Regions from separate parts of the Duganella sp. AC237 genome, predicted to be linked through region 1. Evidence: predicted binding sites of a transcription regulator. Region 1 holds the regulator's gene; each other region holds the start of a gene.
What was found. Region 1 encodes sigma-54, which starts transcription at its own class of promoters, with help from an activator protein. Its sites were predicted from a motif close to TGGCANGNAANCTGCTTT; they were not measured.
Positions count from the first base shown of each region.

Region 2: AC0IYS_RS03650 (CmpA/NrtA family ABC transporter substrate-binding protein) is a predicted target of sigma-54. The motif match lies at 2,918-2,935, and genes of this name have one in related genera.
Region 3: prpB (methylisocitrate lyase) is a predicted target of sigma-54. The motif match lies at 3,669-3,686, and genes of this name have one in related genera.

Region 1 is NZ_CEEDEW010000003.1:6,457,626-6,463,628, forward strand. Features, by position in the region: gene hprK (HPr(Ser) kinase/phosphatase) at 1-597, shown strand, start outside; gene rapZ (RNase adapter RapZ) at 605-1,465, shown strand; gene AC0IYS_RS28485 (enoyl-CoA hydratase/isomerase family protein) at 1,474-2,556, opposite strand; gene hpf (ribosome hibernation-promoting factor, HPF/YfiA family) at 2,711-3,070, opposite strand; gene AC0IYS_RS28495 (RNA polymerase factor sigma-54) at 3,146-4,627, opposite strand; gene lptB (LPS export ABC transporter ATP-binding protein) at 4,637-5,389, opposite strand; gene lptA (lipopolysaccharide transport periplasmic protein LptA) at 5,392-5,985, opposite strand.
Region 2 is NZ_CEEDEW010000003.1:740,218-746,220, reverse strand. Features, by position in the region: gene AC0IYS_RS03660 (ABC transporter ATP-binding protein) at 1-525, opposite strand, end outside; gene ntrB (nitrate ABC transporter permease) at 537-1,433, opposite strand; gene AC0IYS_RS03650 (CmpA/NrtA family ABC transporter substrate-binding protein) at 1,473-2,645, opposite strand; gene AC0IYS_RS03645 (ANTAR domain-containing response regulator) at 3,065-3,688, opposite strand; gene AC0IYS_RS03640 (ABC transporter permease) at 3,766-4,638, opposite strand; gene AC0IYS_RS03635 (ABC transporter ATP-binding protein) at 4,635-5,492, opposite strand; gene AC0IYS_RS03630 (ABC transporter substrate-binding protein) at 5,497-6,003, opposite strand, start outside.
Region 3 is NZ_CEEDEW010000003.1:1,981,608-1,987,610, reverse strand. Features, by position in the region: gene acnD (Fe/S-dependent 2-methylisocitrate dehydratase AcnD) at 1-1,559, opposite strand, end outside; gene prpC (bifunctional 2-methylcitrate synthase/citrate synthase) at 1,560-2,705, opposite strand; gene prpB (methylisocitrate lyase) at 2,719-3,630, opposite strand; gene prpR (propionate catabolism operon regulatory protein PrpR) at 3,795-5,450, shown strand; gene AC0IYS_RS09135 (hypothetical protein) at 5,561-5,695, shown strand; gene AC0IYS_RS09130 (FtsX-like permease family protein) at 5,722-6,003, opposite strand, start outside.

The sequences.
Region 1 (6,003 bases):
TTCTCCACTCCGTTACCTGCCGCACAGGTGATCGACTTCCTGCGCGTGTATCTTTCCAAGAAACTGGCGCAACGCATCATCATGCACGGCGTCTTCATGGACGTGCTGGGCGTGGGCGTGCTGATCACCGGCGACTCTGGCCTGGGCAAGAGCGAGCTGGGCCTTGAACTGATTTCGCGCTCGCACGGCCTGGTGGCCGACGACGCGGTGGAGTTTTCGCGCATTGCGCCGAACATGATCGAGGGGCGCTGCCCGGCCCTGCTGCAGAATCTGCTGGAAGTGCGCGGGCTGGGCCTGCTGGACATCAAGGCGATCTTCGGCGAGACCGCGGTGCGCCGCAAGATGCGCCTGAAGCTGATCGTGCATCTGGTGCGCCGTGGCGCGGCGGAGGAGGAAGTGGAGCGGCTGCCATTCCAGTTCCCGACCGAGGACGTGCTGGGACTGCCGATCCGCAAGGTCGTCATTCCCGTCGCGGCCGGCCGCAACATCGCGGTGCTGCTGGAGGCCGCCGTACGCAACACCATTCTGCAATTGCGCGGTATCGACACCTTACAAGAGTTCATGGAGCGTCAGCGACAAGCCATGAGCGGAGATTAAAACCATCATGCGTATCGTCCTCATCACAGGCATCTCCGGCTCCGGCAAATCGGTGGCCTTGAACGTGCTGGAAGACACCGGCCACTATTGCGTCGACAACCTGCCGCCGGCCTTGCTGTCGAACCTGGTCTCGACGTTGGCCGAGGAAGGCTTGCAGGCGTTGGCGGTTGCCGTCGACGCCCGCAGCGCCGAATCGCTGGCCTCGTTGCCGGCCGACGTCAAGCGCCTGCGCGAAGAGGGGCACGACGTCAAGGTCATGTTCCTGACCGCCAACACGCACTCGCTGGTGGCGCGCTTTTCGGAGACGCGCCGCAGCCATCCGCTGTCGCACGAGTTGCGTCCGGGCCAGAATCCTGCCGCGCGCCGCACCTTGATCGAATGCATCATGGAAGAGCGCGAGCGGCTGTCGGCCATCGAGCAGCTGGGCCATGTGGTCGATACGTCGGAGCTGAGCGCCAACAAGCTGCGCGCCTGGGTCAAGGACCTGGTCGCCAGCGAGGGGGCGCCGCTGACCTTGTTCTTCGAGTCGTTCGCCTTCAAGCTGGGGGTGCCGATGGATGCGGACTTCGTGTTCGATGTGCGCGCGCTGCCGAATCCCTACTATGATTTGACGCTGCGCCCGCTGACGGGCCGCGACGCGCCGGTGATCGATTTTCTCGACGCGCAACCGAGCGCGGTGGAAATGATGAACGATATCCGCGGCTTCGTCGAGAAGTGGCTGCCGTTCTTCAAGACCGATAACCGCAGTTATCTGACGGTGGCGCTGGGATGCACCGGCGGGCAGCACCGGTCGGTGTATATGGCGGAGAAACTGGCGGCGTATTTCCACCCGAATGAACGGGTGGTGTTGCGGCACCGCGAGCAGTAGCCTCCAGCTCACAGATGCCGCAGCGGGTGTGCGTGTTCCGGCCACACCGGCTCGAATAGCTGCCGCACCATTTCCTCGGTCACCTCTTCCAACGACGGCGGATTCCATTTCGGCGCGTTGTCCTTGTCGATGACCAGCGCGCGCACGCCTTCGATGACTTCGCCGCGGTCGAACACGCGCCGCACCAGCGCGCGCTCCATGCGCAGACAGCCGGTCATGTCCAGCGCCGCGCCACGTCGGATCAACTCATGCGTCGCGCGCATCATCAACGGCGACCGCCCGGCCATCGCGCGCACCGTTTCGAGCGCGAATGGCGTGGTGTCCGCCTCCAGCGACTTGACGATGGCCGGCACCGGGCCGGCGCCGAAGTGGCGGTCGATGTCGGCGCGGTTCGCCTCCAGCCTGGATACCCCGGCCGCGTCCTTGAACGACTCCGCAAAGGCCGCGATCGCCTCAACCAGCTCGGCGCCCGGCGTGGACTCCAGAATCGCGTCCAGCACCTCCAGTTCATCCGCAGGCACATAGTGATCCGCCAGGCCCGCGTACAGCGCATCGGCCGCCCCTATCGTGACGCCGGTGACGCCGAGGTAACGCCCCAGCCCGCCCGGCGCGCGCGACAGGAAATAGCTGCCGCCCACATCCGGGAACAGGCCGATGTTCACCTCCGGCATCGCCATCCGGGTGCGCTCGGTGACGATGCGCACCCGGCTGTCCGGCCCGGCCTGCGCGATGCCCATGCCCCCGCCCATGACCACGCCGTCCATCAGCGCGATGTACGGTTTCGGATAGCTGTGCACCAGGTGGTTGAGCGAATACTCCTCGGTGAAGAAATCCTCGATCAGCGCGCTGCCGGTTTGCGGCGTGGCGCGGCCGGCGTCGTGGAAGAAGCGGATGTCGCCGCCAGCGCAGAAGGCCTTTTCACTGCTGGAGCGGATGACCACGGCGGCGACGTCGGAATCGTCGCGCCACGCCAGCAACGCCGCCGTGATATCGCGCAGCATCGGCAGGGACAGCGAGTTCAACGCCTTGGGCCGGTCCAAGGTGATGAAGCCGGTGCCGTTGACGATAGCGGTGTGGACCAATTCGCTCATGATGTCGCAACCCGTGAAAAAAAATCTATTCTACCGTCGAAACGGGATAAATGATTTTCATCGAATCGAGAGGAAGTAAAACGCGGGACCGAAAAACGCGGACACAAAAAAGGGCGCCCTTGCGCCCTTTGTTGGATGGTGCCGGAGGCCGTTGTTATAGGGCGGCGGCAGCGGGTTCGTAGCTATCCGGGAGATGCTTGATCGCATCGTGGCCGTGCTGCTGAACTTTGGATTTGTATTTCATGACCTGCCGGTCAAGCTTGTCGACCAGGGTGTCGATCGCGGCGTACAGGTCTTGGGACAGGCTTTCCACGTACACGGTTTTACCCGACATGCGCAGATTGATTTCCGCCTTTTGGCGCTTGGATTTCTCTTTAAGGTTATCTACAGTCAGAATGACAGCAATATCAATAACTTGATCGAAGTGACGAGTGACACGTTCCAGTTTGTTCTGTACGTATTCGCGGATGGCCGCGGTCACTTCGAGATGATGTCCACTGATGGTCAGATTCATACACGCTCCTAAAGATAGATGTCGCTTACGGTCAGTGCCGCGCCCATTGCGGCCGGGCGCACAGTGACCAAGTAACTACAAAGACTTGCGGAGACTGACGGGAGGGATTTTCAACGCTTCGCGATATTTGGCAACAGTGCGTCGCGCAATCACCATGCCTTGTTCCCCCAGCATGTCCGCAATCTTACTGTCGGATAATGGATTTTTAGGGTCTTCAGCTCCTGTCAATTGCACAATGAGTGCCCGTATCGCCGTCGAACTTGCTTCACCGCCCGCTTCGGTGGCGACGTGGCTACCAAAGAAATATTTCAACTCAAACATGCCGTGCGGCGTCAGCATGTACTTTTGAGTCGTCACCCGAGAAATAGTGCTCTCGTGTAAACCCAGTGTATCAGCAATTTCGCGAAGCACAAGGGGGCGCATGGCAACGGCGCCGTGCGAGAAAAAGTTCTTTTGTCTTTCTACTATCGCCTGGGCCACGCGCAGAATGGTGTCGAAGCGCTGGCGCATATTCTTGATCAGCCACTTGGCCTCCTGCAGCTGCGCGCCCATCTGGCCCTCGCCCTTTCCCTGCTTGAGCAGGTTGGCGTACATCGCGTTGACCCGCAGGCGCGGCATGACGTCGTTGTTCAGGCTCACCTGCCAGCCGTTGCGCGCCTTCTTGACGATCACGTCCGGCACCACGTAGTCGGACACGTCGGACGCGAACGCCGAGCCCGGATGCGGATTGCACAGGCGGATGACGGCCTGCGCCTCGCGCAAATCCTCGTCGTCGCACACCAGCGCCTTTTTCAGCTTGTTGAAGTCGCGCTGGGCGAACCACGTCAAATGGTTCTCGACGATGGTCAGCGCCATGCGCCGCGTCACCAGGGCGATGCCCGGCAGGCGCTTGATCTGCAGCGCCAGGCATTCGGAGGCGTTGCGCGCGCCCACGCCCATCGGGTCGAAGCTTTGCAGCATCGACAACGCGGTGCGCAGCTCGTCGATGTCGACTTCCAGTTCCTCCGGCAGGCGCGCGTGGATTTCCTCCAGCGGCTCCTCCAGGTAGCCGTTCTCGTCGAGCGCGTCGATGATCAGCTCGACCAGCGCGCGGTCGCGCATCTCCAGCACCGTCACGCGCATCTGTTCCATCAGGTGCTCGCGCAGGGTGCAGTGGTTCGCTTCCAGTTGCGGACGCGCGTCCTCGTCGTCGGGGGCCTTGCTGCGGCCGGCGTCGCTCCAGTCGACATCGGCCTCGCTGCTGGTACTTTCGGTATCGGCGGCCGGGCCGTCGTAGGTGTCGGCGTCGGCCGGCGCGGGCGCATCCTGCTGGTTCGGCGGGCCTTCGGCGGGCGCTTCGCCGGCCGGCGCCTGCTGGCTGATGGCGCCGTCGGACAGCAGCCGCAGCGAACGGTCGAGCGGGTCGTCCAGGCGCTCGAGCAGGGGATTGTCGGTGAGCAGTTGCTCGAGCTCCTGGTGCAGCTCCAGCGTGGACAGCTGCAGCAGCCGGATCGACTGCTGCAGCTGGGGTGTCAGCGCGAGGTGCTGCGACGTGCGCAGTTGCAATGACTGTTTCATGGGGCGCGATTACATTCTGAAGTGTTCACCCAGGTACACGCGGCGGACCGACTCGTCGGCGATGATATCGTCCGGCCGGCCTGAAGCCAGAACCGAGCCCTGGTTGATGATATATGCGCGGTCGCAGATGCCCAGCGTCTCGCGCACATTGTGATCGGTAATGAGGACGCCGATATTGCGTTCCTTGAGGAAGCGCACGATGCGCTGGATCTCAATGACGGCAATCGGGTCGACCCCGGCGAAAGGTTCGTCCAGCAGCACGAAGCGCGGGTTGGTGGCCAGCGCGCGGGCGATCTCCACGCGGCGGCGCTCGCCGCCGGACAGCGACAGCGCCTGGTTTTCGCGCAGCTTTTCGATTTGCAGATCGGCCAGCAGGGTATTGAGCCGTTCATCGATGGCAGCCTTGGATAAAGGCTTGCCGTCCACTTTCTGGATTTCGAGGACGGCGCGGATATTCTCTTCCACGGTCAGCTTGCGGAACACCGAAGCCTCCTGTGGCAGGTACGACAGGCCGAGCGAGGCGCGGCGGTGGATCGGCAGCGAGGAGATGTCGACGCCGCTGATATCGATGGTGCCGGCGTCCGACGGCACCAGGCCGACGATCATGTAAAAGGAAGTGGTCTTGCCGGCGCCGTTGGGGCCGAGCAGGCCGACCACTTCGCCGCATTCGACCTGCAAGGACACGTCATGCACGACCTGGCGCTTGCCGTAGGTCTTCTGCAGGCCGCGTACGATCAGGGTGCTACCGCATGTTGGCTCCATGCTTATTTCCCCGCCGCTGGATTGGTGGCCGAAGCGGGCTGGGGAGTCTGCTTGGCCGACGGCTGGATCACCATCGTGCTGCGGCCGGCGCCGGGCTTGCTCTCGCCGCTGGCGGTATTTTTCACGGCGAAGAATTCGCGCCGGCTGTCATAGGAGATGAATTCGCCATCGACCTGGCTGGCGGTCTTGCTGCCTTCCAGTTTCTTGATCTGCGCCTTCGAGAACAGCTTGACCAGCTCGGTCTTGCCGTCGTATTCGATGCGGTCGGCGCGGCCATCGACCCACTGGTCGCCGGCGCCGTCGAGCTTCTGGCGGAACGTCGCCTGCACGCCCGGCGCGCCGGTCAGCACCACCAGCTGGTAGCCCTCGGGATCCTCGGTGACGACCGCCTTGGGCGACTTCATCAGCAAAGTGCCGCGGGTCAGCACGACGTTGCCGGTGAAGGTTTTGATCTGCTTGACGTCGTCGGCGTCGAGGTTGTCGAAGGAGATCTCGGTCGGCTTGTTGGAGTCGGCTTTTTCAGCGTGGGCCGCGCCCATCGCGGCCAGCAGCAGCGCGGCCGACAGTATCAGTTTTTTCATCATGGTGTCCTTCATATCTGTCTCTTGTCGTAT
Region 2 (6,003 bases), 5.7 Mb from region 1:
GGTCAGCGCGTCGAGGGCGCCGAACGGTTCGTCCATCAGCAGCACTTTCGGCTCCATTGCCAGCGCGCGGGCGATGCCGACGCGCTGCTTCATGCCGCCCGAGATCTCGTGCGGACGCTTGGTCTCGGCGGCCGTCAGGCCCACCAGCGCCAGCGCCTGCATGGTGCGCTCGCGCAGCTGCGCCTTCGATTCGGTCTTGCCGAACACCCGTTCGACGCCAAGATGGATGTTTTCATAACAGGTCAGCCATGGCAGCAGGGAGTGGTTCTGGAACACCACCGAGCGCTCCGGCGACGGCCCGGCGATCTCGCGGTTGGCGCACAGCAGCACGCCGTCGGTCGGCTTGAGCAGCCCGGCGATCAGGTTGAGCAGGGTCGATTTGCCGCAGCCCGAGTGCCCGATCAGGGTGATGAATTCCCCCTTGCGCACCGTCAGATCGATTTCACGCAGCGCGTGGAATACACCTTTTTTGGTGTGGAAGACCATCTCCACGCCTTCGACATCGATGAATTTTGGATCGTCCATGACAGTGCTCCTTAGTTGGATACTTGTTCGTAGGTGAAGGCACGGGCCAGCGCCATCAGCGCCTGCTCCAGCAGCAGACCGACGAAACCGATCGCCACGATCGCGATGATGATGTGCGGGACATTCAGGTTGTTCCACTCGTCCCAGACCCAGAAACCGATGCCCACGCCGCCGGTCAGCATTTCCGCCGCGACGATGACCAGCCACGCGGTGCCGATCGACAGGCGCACGCCGGTCAGGATGTACGGCAGCGCCGATGGCAGCAGGATCTTGGTGAGCACCTTCCATTCCGACAGATTAAGCACGCGCGCCACGTTCATGTAATCCTGCGGTACGCGCTGCACGCCGACGGCGGTGTTGATGATCATCGGCCAGATCGAGCAGATGAAGATCGACCAGATCGCGGCCGGATTGGCCGACTGGAACACCAGCAGGCCGATAGGCAGCCAGGCCAGCGGCGACACCGGCTTGAGCAAACTGATAATGGGGCTGAACATATTGCCGATGAACTGCACGCGGCCGATCAGAAAGCCCAGCGGGATGCCCACCAGCGCGGCCAGGCCGAAGCCTATCGCCACCCGCTGCAGGGATGCCAGCAGGTTCCAGCCGATGCCCTGGTCGTTCATGCTGTTGCGGTAAAACGGATCGGAGAACAGCTTGATCGCCTCCTGCAAGGTCACCAGCGGTGTCGGGAAGGAGGTGTTTTTCACGGTGATGATCTGCCACACCAGCACCAGCAGCGCGGCGCCCAGCAACGGAGCGACGATCTTCATGGCGGTGGCGGAGACCTGCTTGCGTACTCGCGCCGTCGAATTGGCGGCGAGCGGGCGGCGTGGACGGCGGGCCGGTTTGGCGTCGAGTGCCGCCGCTACCGGGGCGGCGCTATCGGGTTTGAGCATGGCGTTCATGGCGTTCCTCTATCTGGCGATGTCTGGCTAGGGAAGAAATCAGGCTTTGATCTTGAACGAGGCGGCGAACGCTTTCGGGTCCTTGCCGTCCCACACCGAACCGTCCATCAGTTTCGAGGAACGCAGCGGGCTTTTTGGAATCGGCGTCTTGGTCATCGTCGCCGCGTCCTTGTACAAATCGATCTGGTTGACCGAGGTGGCCACGGCCAGGTAGTTCGGATCGTCCTTCAGCAGGCCCCAGCGGCGGTGCTGCGTCATGAACCACATGCCGTCCGACAGGAACGGGAAGTTCACCAGGCCGTCGTTATAGAACTTCATGTGATTCTGGTCGTCCCAGGTCTTGCCCAGGCCATTCTGGTAGCGGCCCATGATGCGCTGGTCGATCGCATCCTTGCTGGTGTTGACGTAGGATTTGTCGGCGATGACCTCGGCCATCTTGTTCTTGTTGGCCAGCGAGGCGTCGATCCACTTGCTCGCCTCGAGGATGGCGGCCATCATCGCGCGGCAGGTGTTCGGGTTCTTTTTGGCGAATTCCAGCGTCGAGCCGAGCACCTTCTCCGGGTGGTCCTTCCAGATGTCCTGGGTGGTGGTGGCGGTGATGCCGATACCGTCCATGATGGCGCGGTGGCCCCATGGCTCGCCCACGCAGAAGCCGTCCATGTTACCGACCCGCATATTGGCCACCATCTGCGGCGGCGGCACGGTGATGACCTTGGCGTCCTTCATCGGGTTGATGCCGTTAGCGGCCAGCCAGTAGTACAGCCACATGGCGTGGGTACCGGTCGGGAAGGTCTGGGCGAAAGTGTACTCGCGCTTTTCGGAGTTCATCAGCTTCGCCAGCGAGGCGCCATCGACGGCGCCCTTGTCGGCCAGCTTCTTCGACAGCGTGATCGCCTGGCCGTTGTTATTGAGACCCATGAGCACCGCCATGTCCTTCTTCTGGCCACCGATGCCCATCTGGACCCCATACAGCAGGCCATACAGCACATGGGCCGCATCGAGGTCGCCGTTGGCCAGCTTGTCGCGCACACCGGCCCACGAGGCCTCTTTACTGAGCACGAATTTGACGCCGTACTTCTTGTCGAAGCCAAGCACCGAGGCCATGACCACAGACGCGCAATCGGTCAGTGGAATGAAGCCGATCTTGATTTCTTCCTTCTCCGGTTTGTCCGAACCTGCCGCCCACACGCCACCCGTCGATAAACCCAACATACTTCCTCCCGCTACTAAACCCGCACCATGAATCACTTTTTGAATTGCCGCTCTGCGCGACACATTAACGTCGCTGGCGGCTGGTGGCAAGGCGGAATCTGCTGGTAGCTTCTTATCGTTCATGACTATCCCTCTGTATACAGTAAAACCGTTCGGACAAAAAAAACGCCTACCCCGCATGAACGCATTCATGTTCGGTAGACGTCGTTGTCTGGTGTGCCCCACCGCCGTTGGCAGGGCTCATCGGCGCATCATTGCGCTTGCCTACAGACTATGCAATGTCCGTGCCAGCATTGTTCACAGAGGGAGGGAGAAAAAGCGCGATCGGCCCGCGCACCGCTAAATGACTGGCTCGCGGCGAAAAAAGCGCACCGGCGGTGCGCCTCGCATCATTTTGGACGGGGGACTAAAATAAAGTATTAACCTAGCAGGTCTTCGACGTCGAGGATGCGCTGGGCGACCTCGGACAGCTTGAGGTTCTTGCTCATCGCCATACCGCGCAGCTTTTGGTAGGCCTGTTCCTCGGTGAAGCGCTGGCGCTCCATCAGCAGGCCCTTGGCGCGTTCGATGACCTTGCGCTCGGCCAGCTTGCTCTTGGTGTCGGACAGCTCTTCAAGCAGCTTCTGCTCGCGCTTGAAGCGCGCCAGCGCCACCTGCAGCACCGGTTTGATGCGTTCACCCTGCAGGCCGGCCACGATATAGGCAGACACGCCGGCCGCCATCGCCGCCTCCATGCTTTCGGTGTCCGCGCTCTCGGTGAACATGACGATGGGGCGGCGCTCGTCGCGCGTGGCAATGACGATGTGTTCGAGGACGTCGCGCGCGTCCGATTCGGCATCGACGATGATCATATCGGGCTGCAGCTGGGCGATCCGCTCGGGCAGGTACATGTCCGGCGGCAGCGAGGCGACGATGTCGTAGCCCGCCTCCAGCAGGCCGATACGCAGCACCCTGGCCCGTTCGACCTGGGCGCGCAACGACTCATCATCCTCGTCGCCGGCGTGGATGATGGCGTTGACAACCACGATGCGTAAATTACGCATGGTCATAACAATCCGATAATTTTGATGTGCATGGGCAGATTCTAAGGCACAAAGGCCGAATTCTGCCAGCCCTCAAATTAGCGTTGCATGCCCCAGCGCTTGACGGTGACGCTTTCGAGTGGTCGGAATACCACGTTTTCCACCAGCAGTCCGATGAGGATCACGGCGGCCAGTCCGGCGAACACCTTGTCGGTGTAGAGCTCATTGCGGTTCTGGAAAATGTACCATCCCAAGCCACCCTGCCCGCCGGTTGTGCCGAACACCAGCTCGGCGGCGATCAGGGTGCGCCAGGCGAACGCCCAGCCGATCTTGAGGCCCGACAGGATCGACGGCAGCGCGGCCGGCACCAGGATGTGCAGCACCAGCCGCAATCCGCTCAAGCCGTAATTGCGTCCGGCCATGCGCAGCGTCTCCGGCACGCTCTGGAAACCGGCGTAGGCGCCCAGCGCCAGCGGCCACAGGACCGCATGGACGATCACGAAGATCAGGCTACCCTTGCCCAGGCCGAACCACAGCAGCGCCAATGGCAGCAGCGCGATCGCCGGCAGCGGGTTGAACATGGATGTCAGGGTCTCCAGCAGGTCGCGGCCGACGCGGGTGGACGCGGCCAGCGCCGTCAGCACGAAGGCGGCGGCGATGCCGGCCACATAGCCTTGCAGCAGGACGGCCAGCGAGATGCGCACGCGGTCGAGCAGCTCGCCGCTGGCCACACCGCTGACGAAGGCTTGCGCCGTTTGCACGAAGCCGGGCAGCAGCAGGTCGTTGGCCTGCCAGCGGGCGATGGCTTCCCACAGCACCGCCAGCAGGATCAGGATGACGCCCTTGCGCAGCCATGCCTGTTGCCACACCTGCCGGACCAGCGGCAGCGGGATATCGACGGCCCGTGGGGCGGCCGGGTTGGTGGTGTAGACAAACTCCTGGCGCACCGGCGGATCGAGGACGAGGCTCATGACACGCGGCTCCTTTCATGCGGCGCGCCGGTGAAGGCGGGTGCGGTCGCCGGCTCCGCAGCGGGATGGCCCTGCGCGGGAGCACCGAACAGCAGCCCATGGATGCGCTGCGTGGCCGCCTGGAAGTCGGCGCCGCCGGCGCTGTCCAGGCCAAACTGGTGGCTGTTCAATTCCGCCCTCACCTGCCCCGGATGCGGCGACAGCAGCAGGATGCGGTTACCCACCACCAGCGCCTCCTCGATCGAATGGGTGACGAACAACAGCGTGAAACGCAGCTCCTCCCACAGCCGTCCAAGCTCCTCCTGCATATTGCGGCGCGTGAGCGCGTCCAGCGCGGCAAAGGGTTCGTCCATCAGCAGGATCTCCGGCTGCATCGCCAGCGCGCGCGCGATCGCCACGCGCTGCTTCATACCGCCCGACAGCGTGTGCGGATGCGCATCCTCGAAGCCGCCCAGTCCCACCTTGGCGATCCAGTGCCTCGCGCGCTCCTCCGCGTGATGACGGTTCAGGCGTTTGGTCATCAGCAGCGGGAACATGACGTTCTCCTTCACTGTCTTCCAGGGCGGCAGCTGGTCGAACTCCTGGAACACGACGATGCGGTCCGGCCCCGGTCCATCGATCGTCCTGCCGTCGATGCTGATGCTACCGGCGGCGGGCTTGATGAAACCCGCCGCAGCCTTCAGCAGCGAGGACTTGCCGCAGCCCGAAGGCCCCAGCAACACAAACCGGTCGCCGCGATAGACGTTGAAGCTGACGTCGTGCGTGGCGCGCGTGGCGCCATATTCCAGGCTCACGCCATCGGCGATCAGCAGCGGCGCGATACCGGTATTGGGACGGACCACTTGGAAGGCCATGGTGTCAACCGCCTTTCGTGATGACCGGGTCGTCGAAGAAGTAATCGCGCCAGCTGGCCGGCTTCTTCTTGATCGCGCCCACCCGGTGCAGGAACTGCGCCAGGCCGAGCGTATTTTGCGGCTCGACGCTGAAGCGCACTTCGGGGTTCTTGAAAATCTTCAGCAGCAGATCGCGATCGACCTTGCTCTTCGAGACGCGGATGTAGGCGTCGGCCGCGCCCTCCGGATTGGCGCTCGCATACTTCGCCGCCTCGGCCAGCGCGCCGGTGAAGGCGCGGTAGGTCTTCGGATTCTCGGTGCGGAATTTTTCGGTCGCGTACAGCACGGTGGCCGAACTCGGGCCGCCCAGCACATCGTAGGAATTGAGAATGATGTGCGCGTTCGGATTGCCGGCCAGTTCCTGATCCTGGTAAGGCGGGTTGCCGAAGTGGCCGTTGATCTCCGTGCCGCCCGCGATGACGGCGGCCGCCGCATCCGGATGCGGCAAGGTCTGGGTGAATTTATCGAGCCG
Region 3 (6,003 bases), 4.5 Mb from region 1:
AGGAAGGCCTGCTTCGCATACGGGTGGATGCGGCCATCGAAATTGCGGTTGCCCGACAGGACGGCGGTCGCATACAAGTCACGCTCCACCACCTCTTTTTGTATCGCCGGATCTAGCGCGCCGGACATGCCGTTGCACGACGTGCAGGCATAGGCGACCACGCCGAAGCCGAGCTTCTCCAGCTCCGCCATCAGCCCCGCCTCCTCCAGATACAGGGTGACGGTCTTGGAGCCGGGGGCGAGCGAGCTTTTCACCCACGGCTTGCGGGTCAGGCCGCGCGCGTTGGCGTTGCGCGCCAGCAGACCGGCGGCGATCATGTTGCGCGGGTTGTTGGTATTGGTGCAGCTGGTGATGGCGGCGATGATGCAGGCGCCATCCGGCATCAGGCCAGGCTCGTTTTCCACCACGCCGCTGATGCCGCGCGCGGCCAGCTCGGAAGTCGGCACGCGGCTGTGCGGATTGGACGGCCCGGCGATATTGCGCACCACCGACGACAGGTCGAACGTCAATACGCGCTCGTATTCGGCGGTTTTGAGCGCGTCGGCCCACAGGCCGGTTTCTTTCGCGTAAAGCTCCACCAGCTTGACCAGTTCATCATCGCGGCCGGTCAGCTTCAGGTACTTGATGGTTTGCTCGTCGATGTAGAACATGGCGGCGGTGGAGCCGTATTCCGGCGCCATGTTGGAGATGGTCGCGCGGTCGCCCAGGGTCAGGTGGGCCGCGCCCTCGCCGAAGAACTCCAGATACGACGACACGACCTTTTGCTTGCGCAGGAATTCGGTCAGCGCCAGCACCGTGTCGGTGGCGGTGATGCCCTCTTGCGGCTTGCCGGTCAGCTCGACGCCGATGATATCCGGCAGCCGCATCCATGATGCGCGGCCCAGCATCACGCTCTCCGCTTCCAGTCCGCCGACGCCGATGGCGATCACGCCCAGCGCGTCGACCATCGGCGTGTGCGAGTCGGTGCCGACCAGCGTATCCGGGAAGGCCACGCCATCCACGGTCTGGATCACCGGCGACATGCGCTCCAGATTAATCTGGTGCAGGATGCCGTTCCCCGGCGGGATCACGTCGACATTCTTGAACGCCTTCTTGGTCCAGTTGATGAAATCGAAGCGGTCCTCATTGCGGCGGTCCTCGATTACGCGGTTCTTGTCGAAGGCGTCGGGATCGAAGCCGCCGCATTCGACCGCCAGCGAATGGTCGACCACCAGTTGCGTCGGTACCACGGGGTTGACCAGCGCCGGATCGCCGCCCTGCAACGCGATGGCGTCGCGCAGGCCGGCCAGGTCAACCAGCGCGGTCTGGCCCAGAATGTCGTGGCACACCACGCGCGCCGGGAACCAGGGGAAATCCAGGTCGCGGCGGCGTTCGATGAATTGGCTAAGCGAAGCGTTCAAGGTCGCCGGGTCGCAGCGGCGCACCAGGTTCTCCGCCAGTACGCGCGAGGTGTACGGCAGTTTGGCCCAGGCGCCGGGCTGGATCGCGTCGACGGCGGCACGCGCGTCGAAGTAGTCCAGCTGGGTGCCCGGCAAGGGTTTGCGGAATAAGGTATTCATTTATTTCCTGTCCTTGATTGGCACGAATTGCAGGTCCTCCGGGCCGACGTAGTTCGCGCTCGGACGAATGATCTTGTTGTCGATGCGCTGCTCGATGATGTGCGCGGCCCAGCCGGAGGTGCGCGAAATGACGAACAACGGCGTGAACATCGCCGTCGGCACGCCCATCATGTGGTACGACACGGCCGAGAACCAGTCCAGGTTGGGGAACATCTTCTTGGCGTCCCACATCACCGTCTCCAGGCGTTCGGCGATGTCGAACATCTTCATCGAGCCACCCTCGCGAGACAGCTTGCGTGCCACCTCCTTGATGACGACGTTGCGCGGATCGGAGATCGTGTACACCGGGTGGCCGAAACCGATCACCACTTCCTTGTTGGCGACGCGGTTGCGGATGTCCGCTTCCGCCTCGTCCGGATTTTCGTAGCGCTTCTGGATCTCGAACGCGAATTCGTTGGCGCCGCCGTGTTTCGGACCGCGCAGCGCGCCGATCGCGCCGGTGATGGCCGAGTGGATGTCGGACCCCGTGCCGGCGATCACGCGGCCGGTGAAGGTCGACGCGTTGAATTCGTGTTCCGCATACAGGATCAACGACGTGTGCATCGCCTGCACCCAGCTCTCGGATGGCTTGAAACCGTGCAGCAGGTGCAGGAAATGGCCGCCGATGGAATCGTCGTCGGTTTCCACTTCGATGCGCTTGCCATTGTGGCTGAAGTGATACCAATACAGCAGCATGGAACCGAAAGACGCCATCAGGCGGTCGGCGATGTCGCGCGCGCCCGGCACATTGTGGTCATCCTTCTCGGGCAGCACGCAGCCCAGCACCGAGACGCCGGTGCGCATCACGTCCATCGGATGCGCCGATGCCGGCAGCGCCTCAAGCGCCGACTTCAGCGCCTGCGGCAGGCCGCGCAAGGAACGCAGCTTGGCCTTGTAGCCGCGCAGCTCCGCCTCGTTGGGCAGTTTGCCGTGCACCAGCAGATAGGCGATTTCCTCGAACTCGCAGGAATTGGCCACATCAAGGATGTCGTAACCACGGTAATGCAGGTCGTTACCGGTTTTTCCGACGGAGCACAGCCCCGTGTTACCTGCGGTGACGCCCGACAGCGCGACGGATTTTTTTGGTTTGAAGGTGGTCTCGGTCATGTCTGGTCTCCTGTTATTTTTTGTGTACAGCGTTTTGAGCGGAATTTTGTGCCGCAAACAAGGCATCGAGCTTTTGCTCGAAGCTGTGATAGTTGATGCGTTCATACAGCTCGGCACGGGTCTGCATCGACTCGAGCACGTTCTGCTGCGTGCCGTCGCGGCGGATCGCGCCGTAGACGTTTTCGGCGGCCTTGTTCATGGCGCGGAAAGCGGACAGCGGATACAGCACCAGGCCGACATCGGCGCCGCGCAGTTCATCGACGGTGAACAGCGGCGTCGAACCGAATTCGGTGATATTAGCCAGCACCGGCACTTTGACGGCGGCCGCGAACTGTTTATACATATCGAGGCTGATCATCGCCTCCGGGAAGATCATGTCGGCGCCCGCCTCCACGCAGGCGACGGCGCGTTCGATGGCCGCATCCAGTCCCTCGACGGCCAGCGCGTCGGTGCGCGCCATGATGACGAAGTTCTCGTCGGTGCGCGCGTCGACTGCGGCGCTGATGCGGTCGACCATCTCCTGCTTCGAGACGATCTCCTTGCCCGGACGGTGGCCGCAGCGCTTGGCGCCGACCTGGTCTTCGATATGCATGGCGGCGGCGCCGAACTTGATCATCGATTTGACGGTACGCCCCACATTGAACGCGGAGGCGCCGAACCCCGTGTCCACGTCGACCAGCAGCGGCAGATCGCAAACGTCGGTGATGCGGCGCACGTCGGTCAGCACGTCGTCGAGATTCGAGATGCCAAGGTCCGGCAGTCCGAGCGAACCCGCCGCCACGCCGCCGCCCGACAAATAAATCGCCTTGAAGCCGGCGCGTTTGGCCAGCAAGGCGTGGTTGGCGTTGATCGCGCCGACCACTTGCAACGGGGATTCTTCCTGAACAGCTTTGCGGAAGGCGGCGCCTGCGGAATATTGACTCATGTTCTGACCTTTCAGTATTGCATTGAAGTTGCAATGTTATTGCAAGGGGCGTGCCACCCGCTCACGCTATAGAAATCAACCACTTAGCTTTTACAAACGTTTCACTGGCGTTTCATTTTGAAACATCGAAACGTACCATGCAACGAGTACGCTACAATTGAACCATGCGCCATTCCATGCCCCTGCCGTTCGATCCCGACGATAAACCGGTCATTTGGACCGTTTCCGTGTCGCGCCTCTACGACCTGTTCCGCGACATCACGCTCGAATATGACAATCTCGCCACGATAGAACCGATTAACCTCGGTTTCGACGAGGCGGCGCGCCACATCCGCGAGCGCATGGCCACCGAGCGTTGCGACGCCGTCATCGCCGCCGGTTCAAACGCGGCGTATCTGAAAGGTCGCCTGTCGGTGCCGGTGGTGATCGCAAAATTCAGCGGCTTCGACGTGATGCAGGCGCTGGCCCGCGCGCGACGGGTATCGGACAGAATCGGGGTCATCACGTATCAGGAGCGTTTGCCGGAACTGGCGGAATTCGCCGGCACCTTCGGCTTCGATGTCGCGCAGCGCACCTACGCCACCGAGGAAGACGCGCGGGCGCAGATCAACGACCTGAAAGCGGCAGGCATCAAGGCCATCGTCGGCGCGGGCCTTATCACCGACCTGGCCGAGGAAGCGGGACTGACCGGGGTGTTCGTCTACTCGGCCGCCTCGATCCGCCACGCCTTCGACGATGCGCTGGAAATGGCGCGCCTGACGCAACTGGAATCGAACCGCGCTCGCACGCGCGGCGCGGTGGTGACCGATACTCTGCGCGCCAGGCATGGGCTCAACCATCTGCGCGGCGAATCGGCTGCGATGGAGACGCTGCGGCAGTCCGTCGTGCTGTACGCGAAATCTCCGGCCACGGTACTGATACAAGGGGAAACCGGCACCGGCAAGGAGCTGGTGGCGCAAGCGATCCACCGCGAAAGCCCGCGCAGCCTGGGACAAAACCGGCCGTTCGTCGCCGTCAACTGCGGCGCGATCGCCGAATCGCTGCTGGAATCCGAACTTTTCGGCCACGAGGAAGGCGCGTTCACCGGCGCCCGGCGCGGAGGCCATGCCGGCTTGTTTGAAGCAGCCAATCGCGGCACGCTCTTCCTCGATGAAATCGGCGAGATGCCGCTGGCGCTGCAAACCCGCCTGCTGCGGGTTCTGGAGGAACGGGAAGTGGTGCGCGTGGGCGGCACGCGGCCGATTCCGGTCAACGTACGCATCGTCAGCGCCACCCACTGCGACTTGGAACAGCGCGTGCGCGAAGGCCGCTTCCGCGCCGACCTGTTTTATCGGCTGGCGGTGCTGCGGCTTTCGCTGCCGCCGTTGCGCGCCCGCCCGGACGATGTCATGACGCTGGCCGAGTGGTCGCTGAAAAACGCGCTGGCGTCGCTGGGCGCCCGCCCGCACCCGAACCTGCATGCGGAGATGAACGCCTGCGCAGCGCTGCTGCGCCGCTACAACTGGCCGGGGAACGTGCGCGAGCTGCGCAACCTGACGGAGCGTCTGGCGCTGTATCTTGCGGCCGAGCCGTTGCAGGCATTGACGCCAGCCTTTGTTCTTAGCGTAGCGCCGGAATTGGGCGTCGAGACGGTCGCTGCGGCGACGATGACAGATCGAGCCGGGTCCACGTCCCCAGCCGGCACACAGCATATCGAAACGGCAACCGAAGCACTGGCCCGGTTTGGCGGACGCCGCGATGCAGCCGCCGCCTACCTGGGAATCAGCCGCACCACCCTGTGGCGGCGGCTGAAGGAAGAGACTGATTCCAGAGGACAATGACAGAAGTCATAAACAATTCGAATATCAAATATCGGAATTTAAAATTATATTTATATCTGGAGAGCGGCTAGACTGTAGTTATTGCAAAAACGCCGTACAAAGGAGTTTATATGATCACCTACATCGCCACCCCACAGACCATGACCTCGCCGGCAGCTAAAGGCCGCGACTGGAAAGCGCTGATCCGCCGCGCATTTGAATTGGCAGGCGCCCCGTACGCCAACAGCCCGTACCAGCCACTGTAAGCAATCGCCGGGTAGAGGCGGCGCGCTCACATGCGCAATGCCCGCACCGGCACCATGCGCATCGCGATCCAGGTATGGCGCGCGATCGCGATCAGCGCAATCGCCCACGTCAGCGAAAGCGCCAGCACCAACGTCCAGTACCCGATCGGCGCGTGTTCGGCATAGCCGGCGAGATAGCGGTTGATCGCCACCGCCGCGATGGGCAGCGCCAGCACGGCCGCCGCCAGCAGCAGTGCCCCGACCTCCCGCAGCACCAGCATGCCGATGTCGGTTCGGCGCGCGCCGTGCAGCCTTCGCAGCACAATCTC